Regions from separate parts of the Secundilactobacillus paracollinoides genome, predicted to be linked through region 4. Evidence: riboswitches for the same ligand, from Rfam matches in the RefSeq annotation. Region 4 holds a riboswitch; each other region holds the start of a gene.

Region 1 (7,336 bases), 860 kb from region 4:
AGGGCTGCTCCCACCGTATGTCGAAACCCTGGACCAGCAAACTACGCAAGCTTACGCCCAGTACCAGTCAAAGCCAACGAATCAACTCAAACGGCAATATCTCATGACCGTCTTTAATGAAAACCGTATCCTGTTTTATAACCTCTTTAGCAAACACGTCGCCGAATTCATGCCCATCGTTTACGACCCGACGATTGCCGACACGATCGAACAGTACAGTCATCTTTATAACGCGCCGCAAGAAGCCGCTTTTCTCTCCATCGATCATCCGGAAAACATCGCTGCCAGCCTGAAAAATGCCGCTGCTGGGCGGGATATCCGGTTGATCGTTGTGACGGATGCTGAAGGGATCCTTGGTATTGGCGACTGGGGCACAAACGGCGTGGCAATCGCTGTTGGGAAACTGATGGTCTACACTGCCGCTGCCGGCATTGATCCAAAACAGGTGCTTCCAGTGATGCTAGACGCTGGTACCAACAATCAGAAATTGCTCGCCGACCCGCTATATCTCGGCAACCACCACGCGCGGATCACTGGCGACCAATATGATGACTTTGTGGACCAATTTGTCACCGCTGCGGAAACCGAATTTCCAAATATGTACCTGCACTTTGAGGACTTTGGCCGCAGCCACGCCGCTAAAATTCTTAAGAAGTACCAGGATCGCTACACGATTTTTAATGACGATATTCAGGGGACTGGCATCATCGTGCTGGCTGCCGTTTTAGGCGCCCTTGCTATTTCTAAACAGCGACTCACCGACCAAACCTACCTGTGCTTTGGCGCGGGAAGCGCGGGTGCCGGCATCGCAAAACGCGTGTACGGTGAGTACCTGCAGGCCGGTCTGACCCCGGACGAAGCCAAGGCCCACTTCTACCTCGTAGACAAGCAGGGACTGTTGTTCGATGACGACCCCACGTTGACGCCAGAGCAAAAACCGTTTGCTCGAAACCGCAGTGAATTTGCTCATCCGGAAGCGTTGACTGACCTTGCCAGCGCCTTTGCCGCCATTCACCCAACGATTCTGGTCGGTACGTCGACCCAGCCCGGCACGTTCACTGAGGCCATCGTTAAGGACATGGCAGCCCACACCGACCGGCCAATTATCATGCCGCTCTCAAATCCAACGAAGCTGGCTGAAGCGAAGGCTGAGGACTTGCTGAATTGGACCGACGGCCGTGCCCTGGTTGCGACCGGGATTCCGACACCTGATGTCACGCTGAACGGCGTCACTTACCAAACTGGCCAGGCGAACAACGCGCTGGTCTACCCCGGCCTAGGGCTTGGTGTGATTGCCGCCAATGCAACCACATTGAACGCGGAAATGATCTCCGCTGCCGCCCACTCTCTCGGTGGGTTAGTCGACGCCAGTAAGCCCGGTGCTGCGGTGTTACCGCCAGTTACGAAATTGGCGCAGTTCTCGACGACAGTTGCTGAAGCGGTGGCGCAAAGTGCCGTTGACCAGCATCTGACTAAAGTGCCAATTAACGATGTGAAAAAGACGGTTGCCGATACCCGGTGGACGCCAACCTATTAATCACTAAAAAATCACCCAAGCAACGAACCGTTGTCGGGTGATTTTTTTGTTTTATAAGGCTTCAGCCATCGCTGCTAATACGCCGTCATGGTTATTATCAAATTGGGTCACATTCCCAGCCTGCTGTTGAATACCAGCGGCGGCATTCTTCATCGCATAACTGTGCGGTGTCATGGTTAGCATACTCAAATCATTTTCGTTATCACCAAAGGTCATGACTTCATCATCCGCAATGTTGTAGAGGGTCTGCAACGCCTGGATCCCTGAGCGTTTAGTGGCTTCCTTGAGGCCGATCAATTCAGTGTTAAAGCCCGAGTTCTCACTACTGAGAAAGTCTGGCAGTTGTGCCTTTAAAACCGTGCGAGCGTGTTGAAAGTCCACGCCTTCAGTGAAGTTAACGGCAATTTTCGTGAACTGGTCATTGACCTTTTGCCCGACCAACTGAGCCAAACTATGAACGCTGATCACTGGCCGGTAGTAGTATTTCACGATTTTGAGTGCTTCCGGATCCATATCAGCGTTGACGTAGGTGCCATTTAGGCCAGAAACAACTTCCTGACTCACATCCTGTTCTGCGAAAAGGTGGCTGATGGTCGCAATCACGCCGTGCACTTGCTGATCAGATAGTGGCATAATTTCCTTCAACTGGTCGCCCTGATGCACAATGGCGCCGTTTTGGGAAATGAAATCCATGTTGTCGGCCACTTCGGTGAATTCATGGCGCAACCGCTGGTATTGCGAGCCGCTAGCAGCCACGAAGTGAATGTGGTTTTGCTGCATCCGTTTAAAAAGGTCGAGAAACCGCGCCTTATCATACGTGCGGTCATCCCGCAAAAAAGTCCCATCCATATCCACTGCTACTAGTTTGATCATCGCCATACCTCACTGTTCTTTTTGTATCATTATATGATAGCAGATTGGCTGGAAGATTTCACATGGTGGCGTGATTTATTCTGGGTCTAAGTCCGTTGCGCTCCGCAATTTGGCACTCCATTAAGTGACATCGACACCATTATTCCGTACCAAATTGCTGCGTTCCACTATCTTTGAGCTTGATTTATCGCTTGTTACATATCGCAATACTGTTAACCCGAGTTTCTAGAGAATCCGCCCTCGACCGCCAATAGTCCTACTGCTAGCAATGCTTCATATTAAAAAGAGCAGTGCCTTAAAGCCTAGATACTGACTTCAAGCACTGCTCTTTTTAATGCACGCTAATTATCTCTTGACTGTGTTCAACAAACGAAAAGTCAATGGCGCATTTTAATTAATCTTCTGGCCAAACGGTCTCAGCAATTTCCTTAACCAAGTTCAACTTAGCCCACTGTTGGGTTTCAGTGAGTTCGTTCCCCTCTTCAGTAGAGGCAAACCCACACTGGGTTGATAACGCAAGGTTGTCTAATGGGACTGACTTAGCGGCTTCTTGGATCCGGGAAATGACGGCATCCTTATCTTCTAATTCTGGGAACTTAGAAGTGATTAAGCCCAATACTAATCGCTTGTTAGGGTCGTTGTTCCAGATGCGCGCAAGTGGGGCAAAGCTGCCGGCACGTTCGCTATCGTATTCCAAGAATAGGCCGTCGTAGTTCAATTGGCCTAAGTAATCGGCCACATCATCGTAACTGCCTGAGAACAGGTAGGTTGACTTGAAGTTACCACGACAAATGTGGGTGGTAACAGTTAAATCGTCTGGCAAGTCCCGGATGGCACCGTTGATTACCTTCACGCTGTCTTCAGCTAATTTCACGTACTTGGCATGTTCTTCAGGCTGGTCAGCGGTTTCGTTCAACTTGCTGATCAGGAAGGCCCAGGTGGTGTCGTCTAATTGGATGTATCGGTCGCCTAATTCGTAGAAGTGCAGGATCGTGTCGCGGTAGGCGTTTGACAAATCAGTCAAATATTCGTCCCAACTGTCGTAGAACTTAGACCAGTTATCACTCCGGTTGTCACGGAATAACATTGTTGGTGATGGAATGGTCTGCTTGACCAGGACGCCTTCTGGTACGATTGATTGTAAATACTTAAAACTTTCGAAGAATGGGTGGTCCAGGTTAACGGCCACTTTGCCAGTCAGCTCAACGTTGTCTGTCCGGGTGGTGTCGCCCTTGAACTTGTAGCTCTGGTGGTAATCGTACTTGTCAACGCCGGTCAGGCTCCAAAGAAAGTCCAAGTGCCACCATGAACGGTTGAATTCACCGTCAGTAACGGCCTTCAAACCAAGGTTGGCTTGTTCTTCAACCACGCGTTTGGTTTCGTCGCGTTGGATTTTTTGCAGGTCAGCAGCGGTAATTTTACCTTCTGCTAGATCCTTATGTGCTTGCTTTAAGTCAGCTGGGCGCAATAAGCTGCCCACTACGTCAAAACGGTATGGAAATTTAGTTAAAGTCGATTCAGTCATGTTTGTTTTCCTCCAGAAATTGTTTTCGATAAATTTGCCAATAAAAAGACCCCTTGCCATCGAAATGACAAGGGGCGAGAAGGTCGCGGTACCACCCAAGTTCGTGTTTATGAGTATAAACACCTTACCGGTAATTGCTTACCGACATTTTAACGGCTGCCACCGAGCCACCAGCTTGAACCGGTGATCAACTACTCAGAGCTCATTCTCGCAAGCGTTGCAGGCCCTCCCTTTCACCTACCGGAGTTCTCTGTGACTGCGCAACTTGGTCTCTTCTCTTCAAAGTTATTAGCGAATTAAAATTTAATGACAAATATAGGCGATAATTTTAATTTTGTCAAGAGTGACGATCAAAACTAGATTTCAGATTCAAATAATCCTGTTACATCGCTTCACTGCGCTAACATTGTGTGGTGAACGAACGATAACCATCTTTCTGGAACCACTCCAGAAAATGAATACCAAAGTGAATTCTTATTTGTGCTCTCCTAAAGCCATCAAATACCAAGTATCGCAAGCGCCATGTTCTGACTGCGGTAATGGCTTCGTCAACTGGTCAAACCCTAATGATTGATAAAGGGTATTCGCGGCAATCATCTGGTGAAACGTTTCGAGATACAGATAGTCATAGTGTGCTTTAGCGTACGCAAAACACTCTGGAATGAGTGACTTTGCCACACCCTGGCGCCGGTAATCGGGCGATACATACAGCTTTTGCAACTCTGCGATACCATCTTCAGGCGCGATCGGTCCCACGCCGCAACCGCCCATCACGTGCTGGTCATCGCTGATAGCAACGTAGTAAGTCGCATTGGGCGTTTTGTCGTACCAAGCACTCAAATGGTCAACGAACGGGTCAAAGTAGGCTGTTCCGGGTAAGTTCAGGTTAAGATCTTCAAGGTCAGTGCGGAGAATCGCTGCCATTTCGGCGTCGTTGTTGGCCGTTATGTTTTGAATTTTCATTGGATCGTCTCACTTTGCTATGGTTTAAAGGCGATTATAGATGGGTTGGTGATGGGTTACAAGGTGGGATTTAGCTTTTTAGTTTTTTGCTAGTGGTGTACATGTCATTAGTTTACTTGTGTTTAGGGCTTTCTTGGCAGCAGTGCCGTAACGCGTTCCACAAACCAAAGACTTGCACAGAAGCGGACTCTGTTACAAAATCCAAGCCCGGGATTTTATAACAGAGTCCGCTTCTGCTCCAGTCTTTAACCGGTTCGTTCCACGCTCATTTTCTCTTTCTTGGCAGCCGTGCCGTAACGCGTTCCACAAGGCAAGGGGCTACTGTGTAACGAACTCGGGCAAAAAAGTCAGGCCCAGACTTTTCTGCCCGAGTTCGTTACACTCCGCCCCTTAACCGCCTTGTTCCACGCTCATTTTCTCTTTCTTGGCAGCCGTGCCATAACGCGTTCCGAAAAACTGAGGGCTACTGCCTAAGCGACTCTGACAAAAATGCCAGGTTCGGGCATTTCTGTCAGAGTCGCTTAGGCGCCGCCCTCAAACCGTTTTTCTCCACGCTCACCACGCCTGTTTATCCATCGCCATCTGCCAAAACGCCAATTCATAGGCACTACTCCGCACAAACGAATCCTGCATCTGCGCGCGCTCCGTGTCATCCGCATTGTCAGCCGTCTTGTTGGTCAACTGGATCATCGTGTTCACACTATCGGTATAGTCGTCGCTGTCATACGTTTCGATCCAACGTTCGTACAGCTCAACGGGTGAGCCGGCCGCTATCAAGCGTTGGCCAATTTCGTTGTACAGCCAGTAGCATGGCAACAATCCCGCAATGGCACGGCCCGGTGTTCCTCGGTCTAATTCTGAGTACATATGGTTCACGTAGTTATAAGCGGTTGGAGCCATCGGTGTGTGGGCGATCTCATCCGGCGTGATGCCCAACCGGTCAAAGAAGCCTTCTCGGACAGCGATTTCGCCGTCCTTGAGACCCTGAGCGCCAGCCATTAGAAAGTCGACGTCTTCTTTGTCCGTTAATTTTTCAGCAATTTTTTCATGGAGCTTGCCAAATTCGTTGAGATAATAGCGGTCCTGAATCAAATAGTAACGGAACACGTCGTTAGGCAGTGAACCGTCGCCAATCTCGTGCACAAATGGGTGGTCAAAGCTCTTTTGCCAGCATGGTTCAGCAGCTGTGTGGATTTGCGTTGTAAAGGTGGTCAATGTGGGTCCTCCTCGTTTTAAAAAAGCGGGCAACAAAATACCGACCAGGAGACAACAGGCTGGTCGGTCGTTTAATCATCATTGATTATCCGTTAACTTTCCTTCGCGAGTGTTGGCTCACAGGTTCAAAGGGTTCGGTAAAAACCGTCTCAGCAAATTGCGCCCCTAGTTAGATTATTGAATTACAAGTTTTAGTATAGCACAGTTTCGTAAAATGAAAGCGATTCATTAATGCAACCTAGCGCAGGAGGTAACCGCCATCAACTGGCAGCATCACGCCGGTGACATAGTCGGAGGCGGCGCTGGCAAGAAAGACCATCGGCCCCATGAGCTGTTCAGGTTTTCCCCAGTCCCCTGATGGAATGTGGGCAGCAATCTCCGGCCCGCGAACGGGATCCTCCTGGAGTGGTTTGGTCATGTCGGTGCTGATATAGCCCGGTGCTAGACCATTCACTTGAATATGGTACGGTGCGAGCGCATCCGCATAGGCTTTAGTCAGCCCCATCACAGCGTGCTTACTGGCGGCGTATGGGAATATCCGTTTGCCCGCGCGGTACGACTGCATCGATCCAATGTTGATGATTTTCCCGTGTTGCTGGTCAGACATTACCTTGGCAGCCGCATGGGACAGGTAGTATAACCCATTGAGATTGACATCAATAACCTTGCGCCAATCCTCATCCTTGAACTCGAGCACGTCGTTGCGCAGTTGGATCCCCGCATTATTAACGAGAATGTCGAGGTGGCCAAATTTTTCAATCACTGCCTGCACAATGGCATCCGCCGCATCTGGATCGGTAATATCCTGTTGCAGAAACGCCACCTGTTGGCCGTTTGCCTCGACCTTTTCCTTGGTCTCGTCCCAACCACGCTGTGAGGCACTGACCACAAAAATATCCGCGCCGTATTCAGATAGCGCAATTGAGTAGAACTGCCCCAGCCCGTGGGCGCCACCTGTGATAAGGGCCACCTTGCCGGCGAGTGAGAAACTATTTTGATCAAACATCCTATCGCTTCCTAACTGCTGACGCGTACGCCAGCTGGATTTAAGTCACGACCATTATACAACGTCAAATGCACACAATGATGTCACTTCAACAGCGTCTCTAGACCGGTCGCAATCAGACCACCGATCAGCGGTCCGCACATCGGTACCCAAGCGTAGCCCCATTCGGCATTCCCCTTATGTGGCACGGGCCAAATGGTATACGCAAACCGTGGTG
Region 2 (7,336 bases), 690 kb from region 4:
ACCGTTCCACCGCTGCCCGAGCCATCAAAAAACTGGAAGCAAAAGGGCTAGTTGAACGGCGCAAACAGCCCGGTAACGATAAGAATAAGGCACTGTTCGCAACGGATAAGGGCATGGCCGTTTACCCAACGCTGAAACGGGAAAACGACTACTCAAATGAAGTCGCCCTGACCGGTATCAGTGAAGCCGACCGGCAGAAATTACTTGAACTGACGAACCAGATGGCACAGAATGTTGGGGCTGATTGGACGCTGTAGCGTAGTGGAGCCGGTCGGCATTGCAGGTTGTGGTGTCGGTATTAGTTAGCGACCGTTTTGGGGTCGGCTACTAATACGGGAGACATAGGAAATCCTTGAATTTCTGAAAGGAAATTCAATAGCTCCGAAGCGACCCCACCTCAGCCTGCAGGGCCGACCGGCGGAACGAAGCGGCATACAAGATTTATATAAATCATCTAATTCTACACGTTACAAATAGTTTTAGTTGCATTTACCACAAAATAGTTTTATACTCGATGCATTCATTTAATTCATGGGAGGAATGCGTATGCTTCTTATCAAACAAACTGATGAACTGACACCCCAACAACTGATTACCATCCTTAAAGCCCGTGTTGCGGTCTTCGTGGTCGAGCAAAACTGTTCCTATCAGGAAGTGGACGATGATGATTTCGACGACCTGCACGTGGCCCTTTTTAACGATAATGGCGACCTACAAGCCTACACCCGAGTCATGAATAGAGACACCGAAGTAAATTTCGGTCGGGTACTGGTTGTTGACCAATTTCGGAAAGATGGCCTTGGCAGAAAAATCGTCCAAGAAACGCTGGACGTGATTGCACAACGTTTCCCGAATAAGCCGATCAAGATTCAAGCGCAGGCATACCTACAAGAATTCTATGAATCATTTGGGTTTGAACCTAAATCTGATGTTTATCTTGAAGATGATATTCCACACTTAGATATGGTATTAATGCCAAAACAAAACTAAAAGCGATGTCCACCGGGTTACTGGTGACCATCGCTTTTTTTCATTTCAATCGATCCATTTGCGGTTTGATCACCGTCGCCCACATGCTTTTCAGCACAACGTAGGCAACAATCACGCCAACCAAAGCACTCAAGAAAAAGCTCGGGACAAACACCCAAAGTGCGCCCTTCGTTCCCAGAAATAGCGCAGCAATCGGGTAAGCCACAAAGGCGCCAATAATGCCTGTGCCAATGAGTTCACCAAGCACCGAACATGCTGCCGGGAAACGCCAGAATTGTACCCGTTCCCATCAAGTTGCGGATCAAGGACGTTAAAAACGCTTGCGTGGTTGCCAACCATGGCCCGAGTAACACGCCTGAAACCACATTGATCAAATGTTGCATTGGTGCCACCTTGGCAACACCGACCGTAAATTCAAATAAACTGCCACCAATAACGCCCAGTGCCACCAGCACCGACGTCATGGCGAGATAGTAAACGCGTTTTGTCATGAGACCAAATAACCCCTTTGTCTAGTCCAGCAATGGGTATTTCCTAGCCACCAGACCAGTCAGGTAGACGCCGACACCCAAAATAAGCGCCAGGAAGAACGTTGTCCCCAAAAAGAAGTCCAGTTTCTGCAGCCAGGAATAGCCCACCACACCAATTAACCACCAAACAAAGTTCAACCATACGGCTAGCCGTGCGTGCATGAAGAACACACTGACGAAGAGGATCGCAAACAACGGCGCAAAAACGGCCCCAATCGCGTACAGAAAGTTTTCGTAGTACGCCATAGAAACGCCCAGCGCAATCACCAAACCAAGCACAGTAACGATGATAGTAATCACATTAACGCGCTTGGCTTTGACCAAATTAGCAATGTTCGTTGCTGCCGAATAGGCGTCCATGAATGTTGTTGTGACCGTTGAAAACACAATGATAAACAGCGCAATCAACCCCAGTTTTGTTTGCGACAGAGCCACTGTAAAATTGGATTCACCGGTTAAAATAACGGTGAACATCCCCAACGCAAACATGCCGAAACTGGCCACAAAGTAGCCGCTGACACTGGCCAAACTGGCCTGAAACGTTTTGTCAGTATGCTGCGTGTAGTCACCGATCAGCGGCAGCCACGACAGCGCCATGGTCACACTCAAATCAACAGCCGACCCGAAACTCATGGGTGCCAAATTGGACGCAGTGTGTCCGCCGCTATGGGCAATGATCGTCCATAGGATCAGCAGCATGCCAACGGCTAACAGAATAACGATTGCGTTGTTAATTTTGAACAGCCAGTTGTGATCCATCAGCAGCCAAACAACGATCAGAACCGCCACAATCACTGACATCACCACCGCAGACTGGTAGTGGAATAGCGTTTTAGCGATTCCGTTCATCGCCTGTTGTGCGTTGACGATCATCACCGCCGTCCAGCCCAATAGTTGAACCGCATTTAGAATCGAAAACAACCCGACGCCAGCGCTGCCAAACACTGAGCCTGTTGCTTGAATCGCCGTCTGGTCTCGCTTAGCCGACAAATAGCCAACCGGCAGCAGAAACACAAAACAGCCAATCAAATGCCCCAGCAAAATCGCCGTCAGCCCTTCCAGCCAACCCAGCGGCGCTACCAGCGTCCCCGTTACAATTTCAGCGATGGAAATCGCGGCCCCCGCCCACAACAGGAACAAACCGCTCAACTTCGTGTTACCCAAGTGAAACCCTCCTCATTTTAACTGCCATCGGACGCTTTAACCCAAAAAATCTCTCACTGAATACGGTTAACCGCAACCAGTGAGAGATCCTTATTTTACCCGATGGATGTCGACACTTTCCTTCGCAAGAATTAACTTAACAGGTTCGAAGGGATCAGAATTTCTTCTATCTCAGCCATTTCTGGCACCCCTAGTGCGTTTTCAATTTAGTTTAATTTTATCGGTTTATTTGTTTCTGTGCAAGTCTGTAAAATGATGGTGTTAAACGTCCGTTGCATTCCGCAATTTGGCACGACGCTGAAGTGGCTCGCGATGAAGCTAATTCGATTTCTGCTGTGCAGCTCTCGAATGGATCTTCATCGTCTCGCACATCAGTAACCGACCAAAGTACGGTCGCCAACTGATGTCGACACCACAGCGCCGTGCCAAATTACTACATTCCACTGACATTGAAATTACTTTTTCCACTTGTTAACTATCGAAATATAATCAAAGACTGTTTGCAGAGAAATCCGCCCTCGACTGTGCCTAGCCTATTAACAGCATTGCTTCTCATGGCGTGGTGACTGCCGGTTGTTCTCAAGTCATAATTGAATGGACTCATTTTTCATGACTATTGGTTAACCAGACACAGACATCCCGCTATTTTCCGACTTCAGTCTTCAAAATTTTCGTCAACTGCCGGTACTGACTCATCATCCACTGATCGTAATTCTTGCCAGCTGGCAATGTCTCTGTGACTTGTAACACCGGTACGTGGTTGGCCTTTGCCAGGTTCATAATATTTTTCGTTGTCTTGCTGGTGACCTGGCTGTTGTTGACAAAGAAGGCAACCTTGTGGTGTTTAATGCCCGCCTGCATTGCCGCAATAGACTTTGGCGATGGGTCACTTTCGTTTTCAATAGCCTCTTCAAATGACTTGTTTGCGACCTTAAAACCAGTTGCTTCCAACGCATAGTCGAAGACCGGTTCGCTGACGTACACGCGCTTATTCGGCAATTTTTGGGCTAATTGTTTGATGGTTGTGATCTCAGTCTGGATATTTTTCAGTGATTTAATGTAGGTCTGCGCGTTTTTCTCGAAGTAGGCTTTGTTCTTTGGCTGCGCCTTCGCAAAGGTTGCTACTAGTTGATTTGCTAGCTTCGGCATCGTTGCCGGATTATACCAGATATGCGGATTGTCGCCGTCTCTTTTACCCATTAGATCGTCGCCGACCTTGATGTTAGTCGCTTTACTATTTGCCGTCAGCTTTGTCATCCAGCTATCGTAGCCGATACCGTTTGCGACCGTCACATCCGCCGCGTGCACTTGCTTGGCCACAACCGGTGTTGGCTCATAGTCGTGGGGATCCACTGATGGTTTATTGATGATTGAATGCACCGTCCCCTTGTTGCCCAACACAGCCTTAGCCGCGCCACCATAAAAATCAGTACTCGTGACCACATCGATTTTGTGGCCGTTACTACTAGTCGACGCTTTCCCGCAACCGGTCAAAGCGGCACCAACCCCAATCAGTGCTGCTATCGCGACCAAACTACGTTCTAATCTACCTTTAAACATACCAATAACCTCCAAATGATTTTAAATAGTAATTATTACGTTTTAAAGGTTACCAAAGTCAACCAGTTTTGTAAATAGTAAATGTTACGTTTTACAAATTCGTAAGCTATTTACTTGCTTTAACAACGACTTTCAGGCATAATTCTAAACCGTAACCGTTATTCTTTTTGAATATGGTAGATTGTTCGTGATCATTTTATAGAGTGTGTAGCAAGGCGCTTTGAGGGCGGAGCGTAAGTAACTTTCGGTAGAAAATCCCGGTTTTGGATTTTGTGCCGGAAGTTACTTACGCAGGAGCCCTCAGCCTTGCGGAACACGTTTCGGCACGGTGGCCGAGAAAACCAACACCATTACCCAAACACTACATCATTAGGAGGCCAAAATTTGGCAAAGAAATCAAAAATCGCAAAGTTCCAACGGCAACAAGCACTAGTCGCAAAGTACGCTGACATCCGTCGGCAACTCAAAAAAGAGGGTAACTACGAAGCATTAGCTAAGTTACCAAAGGATTCAAGTCCAGTCCGATTGCACAACCGAGACAGAATAGACGGCCGTCCCCACGGCTATATGAGAAAGTTCGAAATGTCACGATTGAACTTCCGCAAGTATGCGCATTTAGGGCAGATTCCGGGGGTTAAGAAGGCTAGTTGGTAGTATAAGAGTGTGGAAGGGGGCGCTTTGAGGGCGGAGCGTAAGGCACTTTGACCCGAAAAGTCCGGGCCTGACTTTTTGGGTCGAAGTGCCTTACGCAGGAGCCCTCAGCCCCCTGGAACACGTTTCGGCTACGTTGCCAAAACCAGCGCAGCAACAAGCACTAAATCAACGAAAACCCACTCCAAAAAACTTGGAAGGTTCACTAAATAAAGTAAGCCCTCCGCATAAAAAGCATCAAACACTATTCCTAAATAAAAATCCCCAAACCTCCAAAGAAAAAGCGTTCCGAGCCCGGTCAAAAAAGACCATCCTCGGAACGCTTTTCGTATATATAAGTGTCCTAATCAAAATCCTGTCCAACAACCTCCGGCACTTGAATCACATACCGCCCGTAATCCGGCAGGTCCACAATCCGAACAGTCATCTCAAACACATCACTCAACAACTGCTCATTAATCACATCCTGCGGCGTCCCAGCCTGAACCAGCGCCCCATTTTTAATTAGCCAGACCGCATCACTCACCTGCAACGCCTGGTTGATATCATGCAGCACCAAGATAACGGTCATGCTCTGATCCTGTTGCAGTTGTTTGATCAACGCCATCAATTCGCCCTGATAGCGAATGTCCAAATAGGTCGTTGGTTCATCTAACAACAGATAGTTCGGTTCCTGTGCCAGGGCCATCGCGATCCATACGCGTTGCTGCTGACCACCAGAAAGTGAAGTCAGTGCCCGGTCAGCGTATGCCGTTAATTGAACCTGATCTAAAAACGGCGCTACTTCAGCATCCGTCACCGTATCCAATAACCCATGAAACGGACGTCGGCCGATCTTAACAATTTCGCGGACAGTCATGTCATCGTATGTTTGGTGTTGCTGACTCACAACCGCAATCTGAGCGGTCCGATCCTTCAAACTATAATCTGCCGACGGCTTATCAGCCAGCAAAATTTCGCCCTCACTAGGCATTAACTGACCATCCAATAAGTTTAAGAGTGTCGACTTACCCGCGCCATTTGGCCCCAAAATCGTCAAAATTTGGCCTTCTGGTACTTGGGCAGTGAAGTCTTTTACCAGCGGGTGATCCGGAGTATACGCAAAACTAACGTGTTTCAGTTCCACGGCCAAGACCCCCTTTCAAGACAAGCCAAATCAGGAATGGGCCACCAATGACAGTCATTAATGTGGCCACAGGCAGTTCACTCGGTAAAATAATCAGCCGACCAACCGTATCACAGATCAAGAGTAACCAAGCCCCACTCAGTAACGAAAATGGAATCAACGTCTGATAATCATGCCCAACCAGTTTTCGCGCCACGTTGGGCACAATGATGCCGACAAACGGAATTGTGCCCAAAACCGACGTCACTGTTGCTGACAAAAAAGCCACCAGCGCCAGTAAGCCCACGCGCATTGTTTTCACGGGAATGCCGACTGTCATGAGTTGTTCATCCGATAATTTTAGATTATTGGCCCACGGCGAGAGGATCAGCGCCAAGATCAAGCCCACACAGCCGACAAGGAGCAACATCAGCGTTGATGACCACGTGATGCCGTTGAGACTGGTATCAGAGGTCACACTGATGCCCTGTGTAAATAGGGTATTGAAGCCCTGGAAAGTCAAGTTCAGCGCCACCCCAACAATAATCAGCATATACGGTTGACTCAGGGTTCGCCGGTTGGTCAGCAGTGCCAACGCGACAGCACCCCCTAACAATGCCAACACCAGTTTTTCAAACGGTAACGCCGGCAACACAAAGCCGCCCAGTAAAATGAACAAGTCGCCCGCACTCGTCACCCCGAGAATCGTTGGGTCAGCCAACCGGTTTCGGAACACCGATTGGCTTAATGCGCCGGCCACCGCGAGGACACCACCGCCAACCATACTGGCGATGATCCGCGATAACCGAAACGTCAGGATATTGTTTAAAATGGCTGGCCGTTGACCCGAAAATGCCTGCCAGATCTGTGTTGGCGTGTAGAAGGTCACGCCGCACATCAGCGCGATGACGCAGGTCACAATGAGGCCGATCAAGACCACGGTGTATGCCCAGCCTGCTTTTGACATTTGGTAGTTCCTCCTTTTTGTCATATGTATAGAATAAACCAGACGTCCACAACGAACATCTGGTTTAATCATCCTATTTCGCTGGATACAACCAGTTTGAAACCAAGCCCAGTGCCTTTGCGGCATGCATGTTCGCTGTCGCATCGAAGTTTGGCTCCTGCAGGTCATAGACCCGTTTTTGCTGCACCGCTGGCGTTTGTTTCCAAAATGATTGCTGCTTAAATTCAGTATTGAATTGTTCGGTGACCATCGTCGGCATCGCGTGTTCGAGGCGTAAGATCACCTGGGGCTTAGCCTTAGCAATTGCCTCATCACTGGGTTGCACATAGGATTGCGTCTTTGACGAAAAGACGTTGTTCCCGCCAGCCA
Region 3 (7,336 bases), 1.3 Mb from region 4:
ACGTTGTAAACTTGAGTGAACTTTGTTTCATATCCATCACCTTCTTTTGTCATCATTATATAACTTTTTTGAAAACTGGGTTAGAAAATAATGAGATTACGGTAAATGAACGGCAAACAGCCCAACTTGAAGCACCAGTAGTGGCACAATGACGAGCACCCAATCCCACCATTTAATTGTGATAACAGTGAGGTGGGTTCTGGCCGCATCCTCGACAAAACCGTGGGATGTCATGGCATCAGCGAGGTTTTCAGACCAGTTCAGTGAGGCCAGGATGGCCTTGAAATATAACTGCGGCGACCAGAAATGTAAGACCTGGCCACGCATTTGCCCAGCGGCACGAATCGTTGCAACCTCACTGACGATTTTCGGCATGAGATTGAAAGCACCGAGAAAACCATAGGCAAATTTGCTGGGAACGTGCACGTTTTGTTCCAATGACATCACCAACGTTTGAATAGGGGTCGTTAACGTAGCAGCGGACCCTACAAAGACGTAGGCGTAGATCCGGGTGAACAAAACGGTGGCGAAGTGCACATTGTTGTCGCCACGGCCCTGCATCAACATGGCAACAGCCAGTGCCGTTGCCGGAATCAGTGGTACGAGCAGCAACAGGCCAACTCGTTTTAATGGGGTCCGGTGCCACAAAATGACAAGCAGCCCCAACACCGCCAGCACGACGTTGATCACCCACACGCTGGTGAATGAAATTTCAAGTGCAATCAACACCGCCAGCGCAAATTTAAATGTTGGGTTCATGACAGGGCCTCCTCGTAAGTGAGCTGCTGATCGCGCAATTGAACGTGATAGTCGATCAGGTCTGCAATGCCGTACAGCTGATGGCTAACGATAATGTAGGTCTGATGGCAGTCGTGCGCAACCTGTTTCATCAGCACGATGACCTGTTGCATCGACCTGAAGTCCAATCCCGTAAACGGTTCATCGAATAACAAAATTGGCGTGCCCATCATCAGCATTTCAAGAATTTGCAGCTTCTTTTTCTGACCACCGCTCAGAGAATAGACGACGTGCTCAGCCATACCATCTAGCCGTAACTGGCGCAACATGGCTGGCAAGCGGTCTTTAAAGTACGCAGCTTGTTGACTGTTCTTCGTCGACAGTGCAAGCTCCTCTGCCATGGTGACGTTTAAAAATTGCTCTTCGGCGTCTTGAAACACGATGCCGAGATGGTGATAGAATTTGCGTTTCGCCCACTTATGAACTTCTTGATTTTTGACTTGAATGGAACCAGCGTACGGATGAAGCTTTGCCATCGCGTCAAGCAGTGTTGATTTACCGACGCCATTGGGGCCAGTCAGTAATGTAATCCGATTTTGATAGAACGTAAACTGATCCTGGTCAAGCAGCGTTCGGGTGCCGGCCGTTAATTTAAGGCCACTGAGTTGAATTGCTGGGTCTTCCGTTTGGGTTGGCAGTGCGAATGTTACCTGGTCGGTCTTACTCCGGCTGAAGTCCGCCAATCGCTGGTCTTTTTCAGCATCTGAAAGGCGTGTCAACGCGGTGCCGTCAGCATTCATCACGATCAGTTGGTCAATGTAGCGACCGTAATCTTCCAAATCGTGGTCGGCTAAAATTATCGTTTTATGCTGTTCACGTTGCAACTGAGAGAGTTTACCCAGCAACAGTTGGCGGGCCTCAGGGTCCACGCTGGCAAATGGTTCGTCGAGGAGAATCGTATCAGAATCCATTGCAACGATGACGGCAAGGGCCACCTTTTGTTTTTCACCGCCCGATAACGTGCTGAGCACGCGGTCGCGTAACGCTGTGATTTCAAGAAAATCCAGTGCCTTGTCGATGCGCGGCGGAATATCTGATGGGGCTAATTGTTGGTTTTCTAACGCAAAAATCAGTTCGTTTTCCACGGTATCCATTGCGAATTGCTGATTGGGATTTTGAAACATCATGGCCACCAATTGACTACGCTTCGTCGGCGTAATTGCTGACAATGGCTGGTCATTCAGCGTCAGCGTCCCGTGAGTTACTTTGCCGGAAAAGGCTGGGTACAACCCGGCAATGAGTTTCAAAAGGGTTGATTTACCAGACCCTGATGGCCCAGTGAGCAGGGTAAACGCGCCGTTCTTAAACGTCATCGAGAGATCGGTCAGCGTGGCCTTGGGTGTTTCATCCTCAGCAGTATATGCAAATGATAGGTGGTTAACAGACACGGTAGCCATTATAAAACCTCAATTCTAGCGAGTTTGTGTTTGCAACAGATGCGTACGGTCTAGCAGGTTGGTGATGGCTTTTGATAATAATCCGCCAAAGACCCACATTGAGATCAGCCGGATAATGAACAGCGCAATCAGTAAGCCGAAGTGGTAGCTGGCGTAACCGTTTCGTGCCATGTCCCAAGCAAAGGTGATGATCGTTGTCGTCAGCACACTCATGTTAAGACCTAACCAGTTGAAGTTCTTGTAGCCGGTAAAGGTAAACCCAAGTTCGGATGCAATCCCTTGGACAACGCCAGAGATCATCGTGCTAGCGCCCCATTGGCCGCCGAGAAACATCTCAACAACGGACCCTAAGAATTCACCAAGAAAGGCGGCACCGATTCGCTTGAAGATGATGCCGGCCAGGGGACCAGCCATGCACCAGACGCCCATGAGAATGTCGTTTGCAGCCGGTCCAAGGCCAACTGGCGTTAAAGCAACGGTCAAAATGTTATAGAGCGGACCGATCACCCAAAAAATAACACCGCAGAAGATCGCAATTAAAGCTAATAAGATAATGTCGCGTAAATGCCAAGCATTTGAACGTTTCATGATGATACCTCCTAAAATTTTTGGTACTAAACGAGATCTGACTGCAAAAAAAGGGCGCCTTCAGTTATCCTGAAAACGTCCTTTTGGCTTTTTATGATTTCAAAAATTGCACAGTTCATTCATTATTCTCCCTACGCTGGTACTGACCAGATCAGGTTCAATGGGTGTATCTCAGCCAAAAGGCACCCCAGATAACGTTTAGTTTAGCACCATTTTACACGGAAACGATTTCAAATGCAATCAACGACCCTAACCTTCATTAACTTGACCAAGTCTGCGAAGGCTTGGAATCGTCAACATGGTGATGAAGCTGATGACGTAGAGAACGGCCAGGAAGCCCATGACGACAGTCAGCGAGTAGCGGTCCATCAGGAAGCCAATGACGACGGATGAAAAACCACCGATTGCTCGACCAACATTGACGATCACGTTGTTAGCAGTTGACCGGATCTCCGTTGGATAAAGCCGGCTAATGACGGCACCATAACCGCCAAACATCCCGTTTGAAAAGAAGCCGAGAATTGCACCGGCAAACAGCAGGGTGAGTTCGTTAAACGCCAGCGTGATACCGAAGACAGAAACGGCTGAACATAACAGAAAGATGCCGAATGCACGCCGCGGTCCGAAGTAATCCAGAATAGAGCCAAACGTCAGCATCCCAATACTCATCCCGACAATTGTGGCAATCATCCAGAGGGAGGAGCCAGAAACGCTGAGACCGAGTTTTTGTTGCATGATAGAGGGCAACCAGTTCATCAGGCCAAAGTAGCCGGCAATTTGTACGATAACCATGACCATTAATGCAACGGATTGATAAGCGAGTTGCGGTGTCTTAAAAAGGGCGCTGATCCGAACCCGTTTCCGCGGATCTTTAACGGCGTTTTTAGCAGCAATAAACTCATCAGATTCGTGTAAGTGACGCCGAATAAAGTAGGTCAGCACCACTGGAATCAGCCCGAACAAGAACAGTGCCCGCCAGCCCAGCGTTGGGATGATCAACGACGCGCAAATTGCGGCTAAGATTGCCCCAATTTGACCACCGATGGCAGCAACCGAGGTCATTTTACCAATATTTTTGTGCTTGAAATTTTCTGCAATCAGCGTAATGCCGACACCGTATTCACCACCGGCACCGACGCCTGCTAAGAACCGGCAGGCATAGATGAGCGTGATGTTACTTGCAAAGTACATCAGCGCCGTTGCAATCGCAAAAATAAACACAGTGTGCGAAAATGTCCTGACCCGCCCAAACCGGTCCGCAATGACGCCAAACAAAATACCACCCGCTAACATCCCCAAATTGGTGATCGATGAAATCAATCCAGCTTGAGCACCGCTGATGTGTAATTCAGCGATGATCGACGAAAGTGCAAACGAGAGAAATAACACATCCATATTCTCCAAAGCAAATCCAGCTGACGTTGAGGCAATCGTCCACTTTTGGTTGGTGGTTAACGCGTGGTCATGTACAGTTGTTTCCATATTCAATTTCTCCAAAATGAATGCTCACAGGCACTCGTTATTTTTGACGGCCACAACCGTCCTTTGTTGGTTGTATTGTGGCATAGATTTTTTGATCGTGCAACTATTATTTTGAGATAATGCGTTGCTTATTGGTGATTGTTGGGATGCTGGAAAGGGGTGGGCGAGTCCGTTGCATTCCGCAATTTGGCAGGCTGTCGAAGTGGCTCGCGATGCAGCTAATTCGATTCCTGCTGCGCAGCTCTCGAATGGATCTTCATCGTCTCGCACATCAGTAACCGACCAAAGTACGGTCGCTAACTGATGTCGACACCACGACAACCTGCCAAATTACTCCATTCCACTGACGTTGAGCTACCTTTTTACCATTAGCTAAACATCGCCATGGCGTTAGCCCTAGTTTGCGGAGAATCCGCCCTCAACTGCTAGTAAACCCATAGACAGCAATGCTTCGCACAATATGCTAGCCACTGGAAAGATTAATTAACAGGATTCATGACACCGCTTTTGAAGACTCACTAACCAAGAAGACCATGACAAGTATCATAGCGTAGTGGAGCCGGTCGGCATTGCAGGCTGTGGTGTCGGTGTTCGTTAGCGGCTGTCTTTTGGCCGGTTACGAACACGGGAGACGTAGGAGATCCTTGAATTTCGGACAAGACATTCAATAACTCCCCAGAGCGACCCACCTCAGCCTGCAGGGCCGACCGGCGGAACGGAGCGACATGTTAGCAGTATTTAACTCATTGAACAATGGACAAAATCAGCACACACCTGTTTTGCGACACACTTTGACCTTGACGCCTAAAATGTCCTGCGCTACACTGTCATAAAGAGTTCTTTAATTTAGCCCTGTGAGACTAAAAAGGTGACCGGAATAACCCACTGTTGTTACGCAACAGGTGGGATTTAACTGCAAACCGTTTAGCCGAGGGCTGGACGGTTTTTTCGTTTTGCGAAAAAAGGAAAGGTGGTACAGATGCGGCCAATTATTATTGCGTTGGATTTTAAGACGGGTGACGAGGTTTATACCTTTATTGATCAGTTTGAACATCAGGACCAACTGTTTGTGAAAGTTGGGATGGAGCTGTTTTACTTTGAAGGGCCGAAGATTATTCAAGCGTTACGTCAGCGCGGTATCCACATCTTTTTGGATCTGAAATTATACGATATTCCCAACACTGTTGAACAGGCAATGTTTCAATTAGGCCAACAAGAAGTCTCAATGGTCACCGTGCACGCTGCGGGCGGATCCGAAATGATTCGGGCTGCTAAGCGCGGTCTTGTGAACGGGAGCCAACAGGCGGGGGTTGCGCCGGCCAAACTGCTGGCCGTCACCCAGCTGACCTCAACGTCGGAAGAGCAGATGCAAACCGAGCAGCTGATTCCAGTAACACTAAAATCCTCAGTTGTGCACTATGCGCAGCTTGCTCAATCCAGTGGGGCGGACGGTGTTATCTCGTCTGCTTTGGAAGATCCGATGATTCACGAAGCCACGAACGATGACTTTCTGTGTATTAACCCAGGGATTCGACTTGCCACCGATAGTGCTGATGACCAAAAACGGGTCGTCACGCCAGCCAAAGCGGCTGACCTTGGCAGCAACGGGTTAGTCGTTGGCCGGTCGATCACTAAGGCAGCTGATCCAGTTGCCGCTTACCAGACAATCGCAAAGGAATGGGGACTTTAAACATGACAGTATCAGTAGAAAAACAAATCGCAGCCGATCTTCTTGATATTAACGCGGTGACCCTATCACCGAATAAACCCTTCTTGTGGGCGAGCGGGATCAAGGCGCCCATCTATACAGATAATCGTCGCACCATTGCGTTTCCCGAAGTTCGGACCCACATCGCTGACGGCTTGACCGCGCTCATTTCAGAACAGTTCCCAACGGCGACCGTCATTGCTGGTGTCGCGACCGCAGGGATTCCCCACGCCGCACTTGCCGCTGACCGCTTGAACCTGCCCATGAGTTATGTGCGCGCTAAGCCTAAAGATCACGGGACTGGCAAACAAATTGAAGGTCAAATTACGGCTGATGACAACGTTGTGTTGATCGACGACCTCATCTCGACAGGCGGTAGTGTTCTGGGCGCCGCTAAAGCCGTTCAAGCTGTTGGCGCGACGGTTCTTGGCATTGTCGCTATCTTCTCGTACGAACTGCCAGACCACGTGAAAAACTTTGCTGATGCGGGGTTATCGCTGCACACACTGACCAATTACAGCACCCTAATTGAAGTCGCAAATGAGAAGTACGATATTAACGCAACGGAACTCGCGTCGTTGAAGCAGTGGCGTGAAGACCCTTGGCACTGGAATAAGTAACACCTAACCGGCTGACTAGTGATCACACCTGTCTGGCCGGTTTTTGTGGTGCGCCCGGCATGGGCGCCAACTAGACGGTGAAAGTCCGTTTCGGGCCGTAGTAGTCGGAACCGCAAGTCAATGACAAGGGTGTCCATCGTGAGGTGGAATCTGAAGGAAGTCGGCGACAAAGTACCGCATTGATGTACAAGAATCAGCTATAAGGCTGTGTTGGTCGGACGAGGTTGCCAAACAAACCAAAGTCCAATACTACTCGAGGCCATCGCAGTAAAGCTGGCAATGACATGGTACGAAAGTGGGCGTTCTTACCCGGGGAGGCCTGTATCGTACGTTCCCGACAAGAGGCGCGCTAAGCGCCACAGGAACAAACATCGCAGTGATGTGGTGCAGAACGATACAGGAGTCAGCCGAGGCCATAGTAGTGGTATCTGCCACGAAGGGCTGAACAATAATAGGTCATCATTGATATTGGAGGTGGAGACAGTGCAACAACCGCAGAATACAGAAAAAGCTGACCGCCGGCGGACAGTAGGACTGGAAGCCCAAGAACAAGTCGGGGTGCGTAGCACTGACTCTGGTGAAAATACGATGATGAACGGCACTAAGTTTCAAGAGTTAGTCTTAGACCGAAATAACCTGAACGAGGCTTATCTTCGCGTCTGCAGAAACAAAGGTGCAGCAGGACTAGACGGAATGACCGTTGACGAACTGTTGCCCTACTTGAGGAAACATAAACAGGAATT
Region 4 (7,336 bases):
GTGGTGGTGCTCACTGTTATTTTCAGATCAAATATCATCACCATCATTCAGAAGAGAAGTCATTTGGATTAACACCAAAAACGCCAGCCATCCCCAACAAAGGGTGGCTGGCTTTTTAGTTTAATACAATTTCCCAACGATCTTATCTTCAGCAAACAGCGCCGAAACACCGCCAGTATGCCAGAACACAACGTTACTACCAGGTTTGATTTGCCCGGTCTTGACGTAATCCAGTAATCCCGCAAACGCTTTTCCGGTATAAACTGGATCGGTCAAAATACCTTCCGTTCGTGCCAATAACTGGATTGCTGCTGACCCTGACGCACTCGGAATCTCATACCCCTCAACAAAGTAAGACTGGTCAAAATGAGTATCCGCCAAGGTCACATTCCGCGCTAAACCGAGTAATTCAAGCGCATCATTGGCAATATCGACAACCTTTTGATAATGTTCCTCCGGTTTCGGACTAACATTCATCGATAAGATCTGCGTGGGATGGTCTGGTTTAGAAAACGCCTTAGCACCCGCAATCAACCCGGCTGCTGTGCCGCCGGTGCCGCTCCCCTGCACAATATAATCAACGTCAATATCGGGTAATTGAGCCATCAGTTCCTTAAACCCAAGCGCAAACCCCGTTGACCCAATTGGTGTTGCACCGCCGACCGGAATGATGTAGGCCTTGTGACCCGATTTGGCAAGCTCGGCCGCTTCCTTCTTGGCTGCCGCCATCGCAAACGCATCCGCTTCTGCTTCCGTTCGGTTTTCCATCGAGACGTAGTGAATCTTCGCACCTAACACTTTATCGACCAGAATATTAGCCCGATCATCCCCCACTTTGTTGGGCGTGATCGTCTCAAGGTATAAAATGGCATCCATGCCTGCCTTTCGCGCTGCTACCGCGGTTTCCATCGCGTGATTAGACTGCGTTGCGCCAAAGGTGATCAGGGTATCTGCACCCTGCTTTAAGGCGTCGCCAACCAGGTACTCAAGCTTACGAATCTTATTGCCGCCGAACAGATTGGGGCCGGTCAGGTCATCTCGTTTCAGATATAGGTTCACGCCAAGTTGTTCAGATAGCTGTTCTAGTTTATGAACTGGTGTTGGGAAAAAGCCTCAGTTGAATTTAGGTAATTGGTTGTATGGTGGCATTTAGGACACTCCTTTAACTGCTACAAATCTGGAATAGTTGGGCAATCAGCCATTCCGTGCTATGGTAGCTGTAACAAATCCTATTAGAATTCAATTAGAATAAGCATACACTAAGCCAGCAAAAATGGCACTATTTATACTAACGAAAGGCATTCTCATGACTGATATTTTCTACGAAACGATCACGCCCAATCGACACCTGCCATTTCGCCTGCTCATTCACGATAATGGCGTTGCACACCGTGTCCTAAGTCACTGGCATCACTCATTTGAAATCGCCTATGTGATCACTGGTGAAAACACAAATTTCACCGTCAACGGTCAGCACTTTGACCAATCAAAAGGTGAAGTTGTCGTCATCAATCCGTACGAGGTGCACCGTCTGGACTTACCCACAGACCATAAACGAGTCGCGCTGACCGTGATGTTGCCAAACGATATCCTGACTGCCAGTAATATCGCGATTGAAACCCACATCCAGAATCGTATTCCAAATGATACTCAGCTCCAAGGCTATTTTAACACCTTATATCAGACGACCCGCCACCCGGCAACTACTGGCACGCAGGCAGAGCAGATTGGTTTAGTCTATCTTATCTTGAGTGACCTTGTTACTCACTATTCTCAGGCCGATGCCACTAAAAGAACACCCCATTACTCCGCACAAATGGATCATCTCTCCCCAGTCATCACGTGGATCGACCGCCACTATCAAGAAAAGATCACCGTGGAAAAATTGGCAGGAATTGCCAACTTATCTGCCAGCTACTTTGCGCATTTGTTCCAAAAATATCTGAATCAATCGCCATTAGTGTACGTCACAAGTCGGCGTCTATTAGCAGCAGAAAAACAGTTATTAACAACCTCAGACAGTCTGGAGGCCATTGCATTTACGACTGGTTTTCCTAACGTCAAAGCGCTTAATGTGGCGTTTAAGCATCACTTTTCTCAGTCCCCAAACCAGTATCGGCTGACCCATCAATAGCAGGATTCACCCCAATCTCAGCAGAATATTGCTTAATGTCGTATTTGAAAGCGCTTTAATATTAATTTGTGAAATGCGTTTACATCTTACGAAATGGGGGCACCATCATGAATCAAACGTCCGACAATCGCGATTCCCTATCTTTTAAAATCGCGTTATTATCTTCAACATTTTTAATCACCGGCGCCAGCGCAACATCGGCTCTGTTACCAAGTCTCCGTCAAGCCTTTCCGTCGGTGTCTAAAGCCACCTTGCAGTCTTTTTTTTCAATCACTGCCTTACCACAGTTCATCGCCTTAATTGCGGCAGCTTTTCTTGCAACAAAAATCGGCAAACGAAATGTCATTCTTTTTGGCGCGTTGCTTTGGACAATTAGCGGTCTACTGCCAATGGTATTAAATAATTTTCCAATTATTTTAGCCAGCAGAGTTTTTCTAGGGCTTAGTTTAGGTTTAATTCAACCTATCGGGACAAGCATGATTGCTGATCTTTATACTGGTGAAGTACGAAATACCTTAATGGGAATTCAAAGTGCTGTTATCGGAATTTCAGGTACAGTTCTGACCTTCGCAATTGGCCTACTCATTACGATCAACTGGCGGTCAGCATTCTTGATATATCTATTAGGTCTAGTCGTATTCGTCTTAACTCTTCATTTCTTACCAAAAAAATTAGCCGGCGAAGGCGAAAATCAGCGTATTGATAATTCAGAAAATTCAAGCAATGGTACGAGTAGGCATCTTGGAAAAGATGTGATTGTATGGGTACTTTTAACTTTCTTTTTTAACTTAGGTCAAGGTGGCGTTAATATTGATTTCAACTTAGCGGTAGTTGAAGAACACATTGCTACAGCCACAGGTGCTGCCAACATGATGGTTGCTTATTCAGTCCTTGGTCTAATTACCGGTCTTTTGTTTGGATTTTATATAAAATTTGCTAAACGTTTTGGCGGTATTATTGCTGCGGTACTATTTTTTATGGGAAATTTGATAATTGCTACTACGCATGGCGTAGTTGTCTATTACATCGCAATGATGCTAACCGGCGCAGGATTTGGACTTTTCATGCCTTACATGTTTGCAGCTGTGAACAAACATACCACTGCAGCCAATTCGGCCTATGCAACCTCAGCAACAACGGCCGCTGCTTCACTAGCTAATTTCATTGCCCCTTATGTTTATAGTTTTCTTGCTAACGTATTCGGTAACAATACCAGTCAATTTGCATTTAATTTTGCGAGCGCATTTTCACTTATCTTAGTTCTCGGACTTATATATGAATACTTTACTGATACGAAAAAACAAAAAAGCATTTTGAAAGGAACAGATTGATATGACAGAGCGAGATATGACTCAATACATTTCACCAAAAAACTACAGTTATAGTGAGTTTCCAGAAGCCACTGATGTCCCAGAAGGTATGAAGACTTTAAAAGTGTCTCTTACACCAAGTTATCCACACGTTGAACTCAACATTCCTTACGCAGTTAAAAATGGTTTGACCCTACATTTGCACATCATTACACCAGCAGAGGCAGAAAACAGTCCTCACCGGTACCCACTCATCATGTGGGTTCAAGGGTCAGCTTTTCACAAGCAGCAACTTGGCAATCACATGGCACACATGATTCACGTCGCCAGCCAGGGATTCGTGGTTGCTATGGTTGAATATCGATGGGCGCCAGAAAGCCCCTTTCCTGCACAGATCAAAGACTTGAAAACGGCCACGCGCTTTATGTTACGTCATGCCAGCGAATACCACGTAGACGCTAACCGCTATCTTGCTTGGGGAGATTCCTCCGGCGGCCACACTGTTTCTACGGCCGTCGTGACCGCAAACCTGCAAGAATTCAATGACGAAGATGTTCTTGAACAACCGCTGAATTATAAGGCATGTATCGATTTTTATGGTCCGAATGACATCAGCAAAATGAACAAAGTACCCTCGACTCAAGACCACATCACCGCGCATAGTCTCGAAGGTGAGTTTTTCGGCACCAACCACATTTATGACGTCCCCGACCTTGTTCAAAAGGGAAATCCCATCACCTATGTGGGTGACGAAAAACTGCCGCCGTTTTTAATCATGCACGGGAATAAGGATCGGCTTGTCCCATTTCAGCAAAGCGTCTTATTGTATCAGGCACTCAAGGCACACCATCAGAATGTCTCGTTCTATAAGATCGACCAAAGCGACCACGGATCTGATGCGTTCTTTACGCCAGATGTGCTACAAATTACATTTGACTTCATCAAAAATGCTTTAAACTAGCACACAAAGGACTTTGACCGATCCAGTCAAAGCCCTTTTTATTATCGATTAAATTTCAATACGCGCGATCGTGCCAACAGGCTGTAAATGCTGTGCACCAGCACCGTGCCGAAGAAAATGACGGAAATCAACCGCACTGTAAACAACGCGGCAATCATCGGCAGCGAATAATGAATATAACCCAGTTTAAATACTTCATACGCAAACGCCACGACAGTCGTTGTCACGGAAGAAGTGAGCAGACTGACCCAGTCCCAGCGTTTGTACCGCCAGATGGTAAACCCAACTTCACTCCCGATACCTTGAACAATACCTGAAAGCAACGCTGCGATACCAAAGGTGCCACCGAAAATCACTTCTGCGGCAGCGCCCAACACTTCGCCGACAATGGCCGCACCAGGAATCCGCGTCATAAAAATAGCAAGAGGTCCAGCCATGATCCACAGCCCAAACAACACTTCGTTCGCAAATGGGCCAATCACAATATACAGTGCGTTGTACAAATAATCTGTCCCAACAAAAATGGCACCAAAAACGATGGCCATCACGGCAATTAAAATAATATCCTGTAGGTGAAATTTTTTCTTTTGCATGTTAATTCTCCTTCGCTGGTTTCTCAGCGTGACACCATTGCCAAACAAAGCGGGCAATGATCTTTGTGTAGGTTAATAACTGGGTAAAGCTGGCTTGTTCATCGTTGGTATGTGCCTGTGACATAGTACCTGGTCCGTATATCACACACGGAATGCCGAAGTAGTCAAACCAACCACCATCCGCGACAGACGTTGACATGGTCACAGTTGGTGCCTCACCAATCTGTGACTCATGAGTTACTTCTAACAACTGAATAGCCGCCGAATCCTCATCCAATTCAAGCGACGGAAAGACCTCGCCCTTATCAACGAGCATCGATTCACCGCCCCATTCAAATGTTGGCAAATTATCACGTAACCACGGATCAGCCGTCGCCGCTGCAAGAACCTGCTGTTCCACTTCAGCGGTGATATCATCAACATTTTCATCGGGATAAAAGTGCACAGTGATCCAGAGTCTCACCTCATCCGCCACAAATGCTGGGTGAATTCCACCCTCAATATACGACGGATTAATCGTATCCGTCCCCGCAGGAAACCCCGGATAAGACTTCGTAACCGCCCAATAGTGTTCCAGCGTTTGCAACGCTTGAATGACCACAACCATTTTTTCGACCATACTAGCAGCCTTTAATCCGCCACCAGCCGCCACCATGTTGACGCGGTTACCGTCATGATAGGTTTTTTGACTCTTGAGCGTGACCCAGCCAGTAATAACGCCACCCTGTCCCTGCAACTGCAGATCACTTGTGTCGCCAACCAACGCAAAATCCACCGTCTCTCCTTGTTCCAGCAACCGTTTGGTCCCAACTTCACCGGCCTCTTCACCCACGACAGATTGGAATTTCAAATCACCCGGCAACTGCACACCAAGGGCCTTCAGCTGGTCGAACAAGTACAGAAAACAGGCCATGGCGCCCTTCATATCACTCACACCGCGGCCAATCACCAAGTCACCGTTGCGTTGCATGGTAAACGGGTCGGTCTGCCAGTCCTGGTCAGCTATCGTGGCCACATCAACATGGCCATTAAGTAACAGACTGTTGTGTGCCTTCGCATCAGTACCATGAAGGGTCGCGGACACCAGCGTATCCGTGTCATAGAAAGGCTGCGTCTTGACGTCAAACCCCGCCGTTTCCAGTTGTGTCGTAATCATCTCTTGTAACGGTGTGGTATTCCGTGCCGTTGGCGACACTGTTTTGAACGCAACTAATTGTCCTAATTTTTCAAACAAGTCATCCTGGTGATCTTCAAGCGCCTGCAGCAGTGCCTGTTCTGTCGCTTTTGCCAAACTGCTCATCCTTTCTGTGTTCCTCAGGGGACAGACGTGTTGATCCACGCAAAATAACCTCTCAACTAGCAGTCAAGAGGTTAGAAATCGCGCGTGTTTTCATGTCTCATAGCCGTCCCTACGCGAGTTCTAACTCTCAGGTTCAAAGGGTCCGGTCGTTAACCGTCTCAGCCCACATGGGGCTCCCCTCGCTTTTGATTCAAATCATGCCATAAGTGTTGGCGAATTACAAGTGAAACCTCACAATACTTTCAGGACAGCTGTCCGCAGTGCCTCTGTTGCAGCAATCGTATCCTCCGCTTGCATAATGGCCGAAACAACTGCGACGCCATCCACGTGAGCGGGCTGAACTGCCGCCACATTGCTGGCCTTCAACCCACCGATCGCATAGACTGGAATCGGCACCCGCGCTTTAATCTCTGCCAACGTATCGACGCTGGTACGCACCGTCTTAACGTGGGTCGTCGTTGGAAAAATAGCACCGACGCCCAGATAATCCGCGCCCTCACGCACTGCCCGGTCAGCTTGCGCAATCGTTTTGGTAGTGGCACCGATGAGTTTATCCGGTCCCAAAATTTGGCGAACGACCGCCACTGGCAGATCACTTTGACCAACGTGAACGCCGGCAGCGTCCACCGCCTGGGCAATGTCCAACCGGTCATCGATCAGTAATGGCAGGTCGTAGCGGTCAGTAATCATCTTGACGCGTTGTGCCAATCGGAAATAGTCACCACTGGCCAACGTCTTCTCCCGTAGTTGAACGAGGTCAACCCCAGCCTGGCAAGCAAGTTCTAACCGTTCAAAAAAGGTGTCATCCGTTAATCCGGTTCGGTCAGTTACAAGGTATAACGGTCTGTTTGTTAGGGTCATGAAACCATCCTCCCGACTCAAAAATAGTATTGCACTCGCATTCTAACGAACAATTTCTCGCTTGTATAGTCAGACTCACCCTCACCGAGCGCCAAAATTAAATTGCTTCATCAGAGCAAAAAAACAAGAAAAACAACAAAAACGTCTTCGGTTGACATTTTAAATCGAGTCGGTTAT

What was found. A riboswitch is a leader RNA that binds a small molecule or an ion and turns the genes downstream of it on or off. The one in region 4 is predicted to bind thiamine pyrophosphate.
Region 1: linked by a shared signal. The riboswitch ahead of tenA (thiaminase II) and the one ahead of AYR61_RS02660 (acetylornithine deacetylase) in region 4 are both predicted to bind thiamine pyrophosphate.
Region 2: linked by a shared signal. The riboswitch ahead of cytX (putative hydroxymethylpyrimidine transporter CytX) and the one ahead of AYR61_RS02660 (acetylornithine deacetylase) in region 4 are both predicted to bind thiamine pyrophosphate.
Region 3: linked by a shared signal. The riboswitch ahead of AYR61_RS08280 (ECF transporter S component) and the one ahead of AYR61_RS02660 (acetylornithine deacetylase) in region 4 are both predicted to bind thiamine pyrophosphate.

The regions. Positions count from the first base shown of each region.
Region 1 is NZ_CP014912.1:1,506,822-1,514,157, reverse strand. It holds gene AYR61_RS06330 (malolactic enzyme) at 1-1,537, shown strand, start outside; gene AYR61_RS06325 (HAD-IIB family hydrolase) at 1,589-2,410, opposite strand; gene AYR61_RS06320 (vitamin B12 independent methionine synthase) at 2,805-3,935, opposite strand; gene AYR61_RS06315 (GNAT family N-acetyltransferase) at 4,410-4,898, opposite strand; gene tenA (thiaminase II) at 5,454-6,113, opposite strand; TPP riboswitch at 6,195-6,290, opposite strand; gene AYR61_RS06305 (glucose 1-dehydrogenase) at 6,352-7,119, opposite strand; gene AYR61_RS06300 (MIP/aquaporin family protein) at 7,203-7,336, opposite strand, start outside.
Region 2 is NZ_CP014912.1:1,343,334-1,350,669, reverse strand. It holds gene AYR61_RS05710 (MarR family winged helix-turn-helix transcriptional regulator) at 1-257, shown strand, start outside; gene AYR61_RS05705 (GNAT family N-acetyltransferase) at 547-990, shown strand; partial or broken gene thiW (energy coupling factor transporter S component ThiW) at 1,031-1,481, opposite strand; gene cytX (putative hydroxymethylpyrimidine transporter CytX) at 1,503-2,684, opposite strand; TPP riboswitch at 2,785-2,886, opposite strand; gene AYR61_RS05690 (metal ABC transporter solute-binding protein) at 3,327-4,244, opposite strand; gene rpsN (30S ribosomal protein S14) at 4,629-4,898, shown strand; gene AYR61_RS05680 (ABC transporter ATP-binding protein) at 5,239-6,021, opposite strand; gene AYR61_RS05675 (FecCD family ABC transporter permease) at 6,002-6,967, opposite strand; gene isdE (heme ABC transporter substrate-binding protein IsdE) at 7,041-7,336, opposite strand, start outside.
Region 3 is NZ_CP014912.1:1,948,126-1,955,461, forward strand. It holds gene AYR61_RS08265 (hypothetical protein) at 1-31, opposite strand, end outside; gene AYR61_RS08270 (energy-coupling factor transporter transmembrane component T family protein) at 97-759, opposite strand; gene AYR61_RS08275 (ABC transporter ATP-binding protein) at 756-2,195, opposite strand; gene AYR61_RS08280 (ECF transporter S component) at 2,211-2,783, opposite strand; TPP riboswitch at 2,894-2,983, opposite strand; gene AYR61_RS08285 (MFS transporter) at 3,033-4,265, opposite strand; gene pyrF (orotidine-5'-phosphate decarboxylase) at 5,245-5,955, shown strand; gene pyrE (orotate phosphoribosyltransferase) at 5,958-6,593, shown strand; gene ltrA (group II intron reverse transcriptase/maturase) at 7,077-7,336, shown strand, end outside.
Region 4 is NZ_CP014912.1:649,503-656,838, forward strand. It holds gene AYR61_RS02630 (folate family ECF transporter S component) at 1-72, shown strand, start outside; partial or broken gene AYR61_RS02635 (pyridoxal-phosphate dependent enzyme) at 121-1,095, opposite strand; gene AYR61_RS02640 (AraC family transcriptional regulator) at 1,307-2,134, shown strand; gene AYR61_RS02645 (MFS transporter) at 2,242-3,465, shown strand; gene AYR61_RS02650 (alpha/beta hydrolase) at 3,467-4,405, shown strand; gene AYR61_RS02655 (ECF transporter S component) at 4,447-4,998, opposite strand; gene AYR61_RS02660 (acetylornithine deacetylase) at 5,000-6,298, opposite strand; TPP riboswitch at 6,388-6,488, opposite strand; gene thiE (thiamine phosphate synthase) at 6,530-7,159, opposite strand.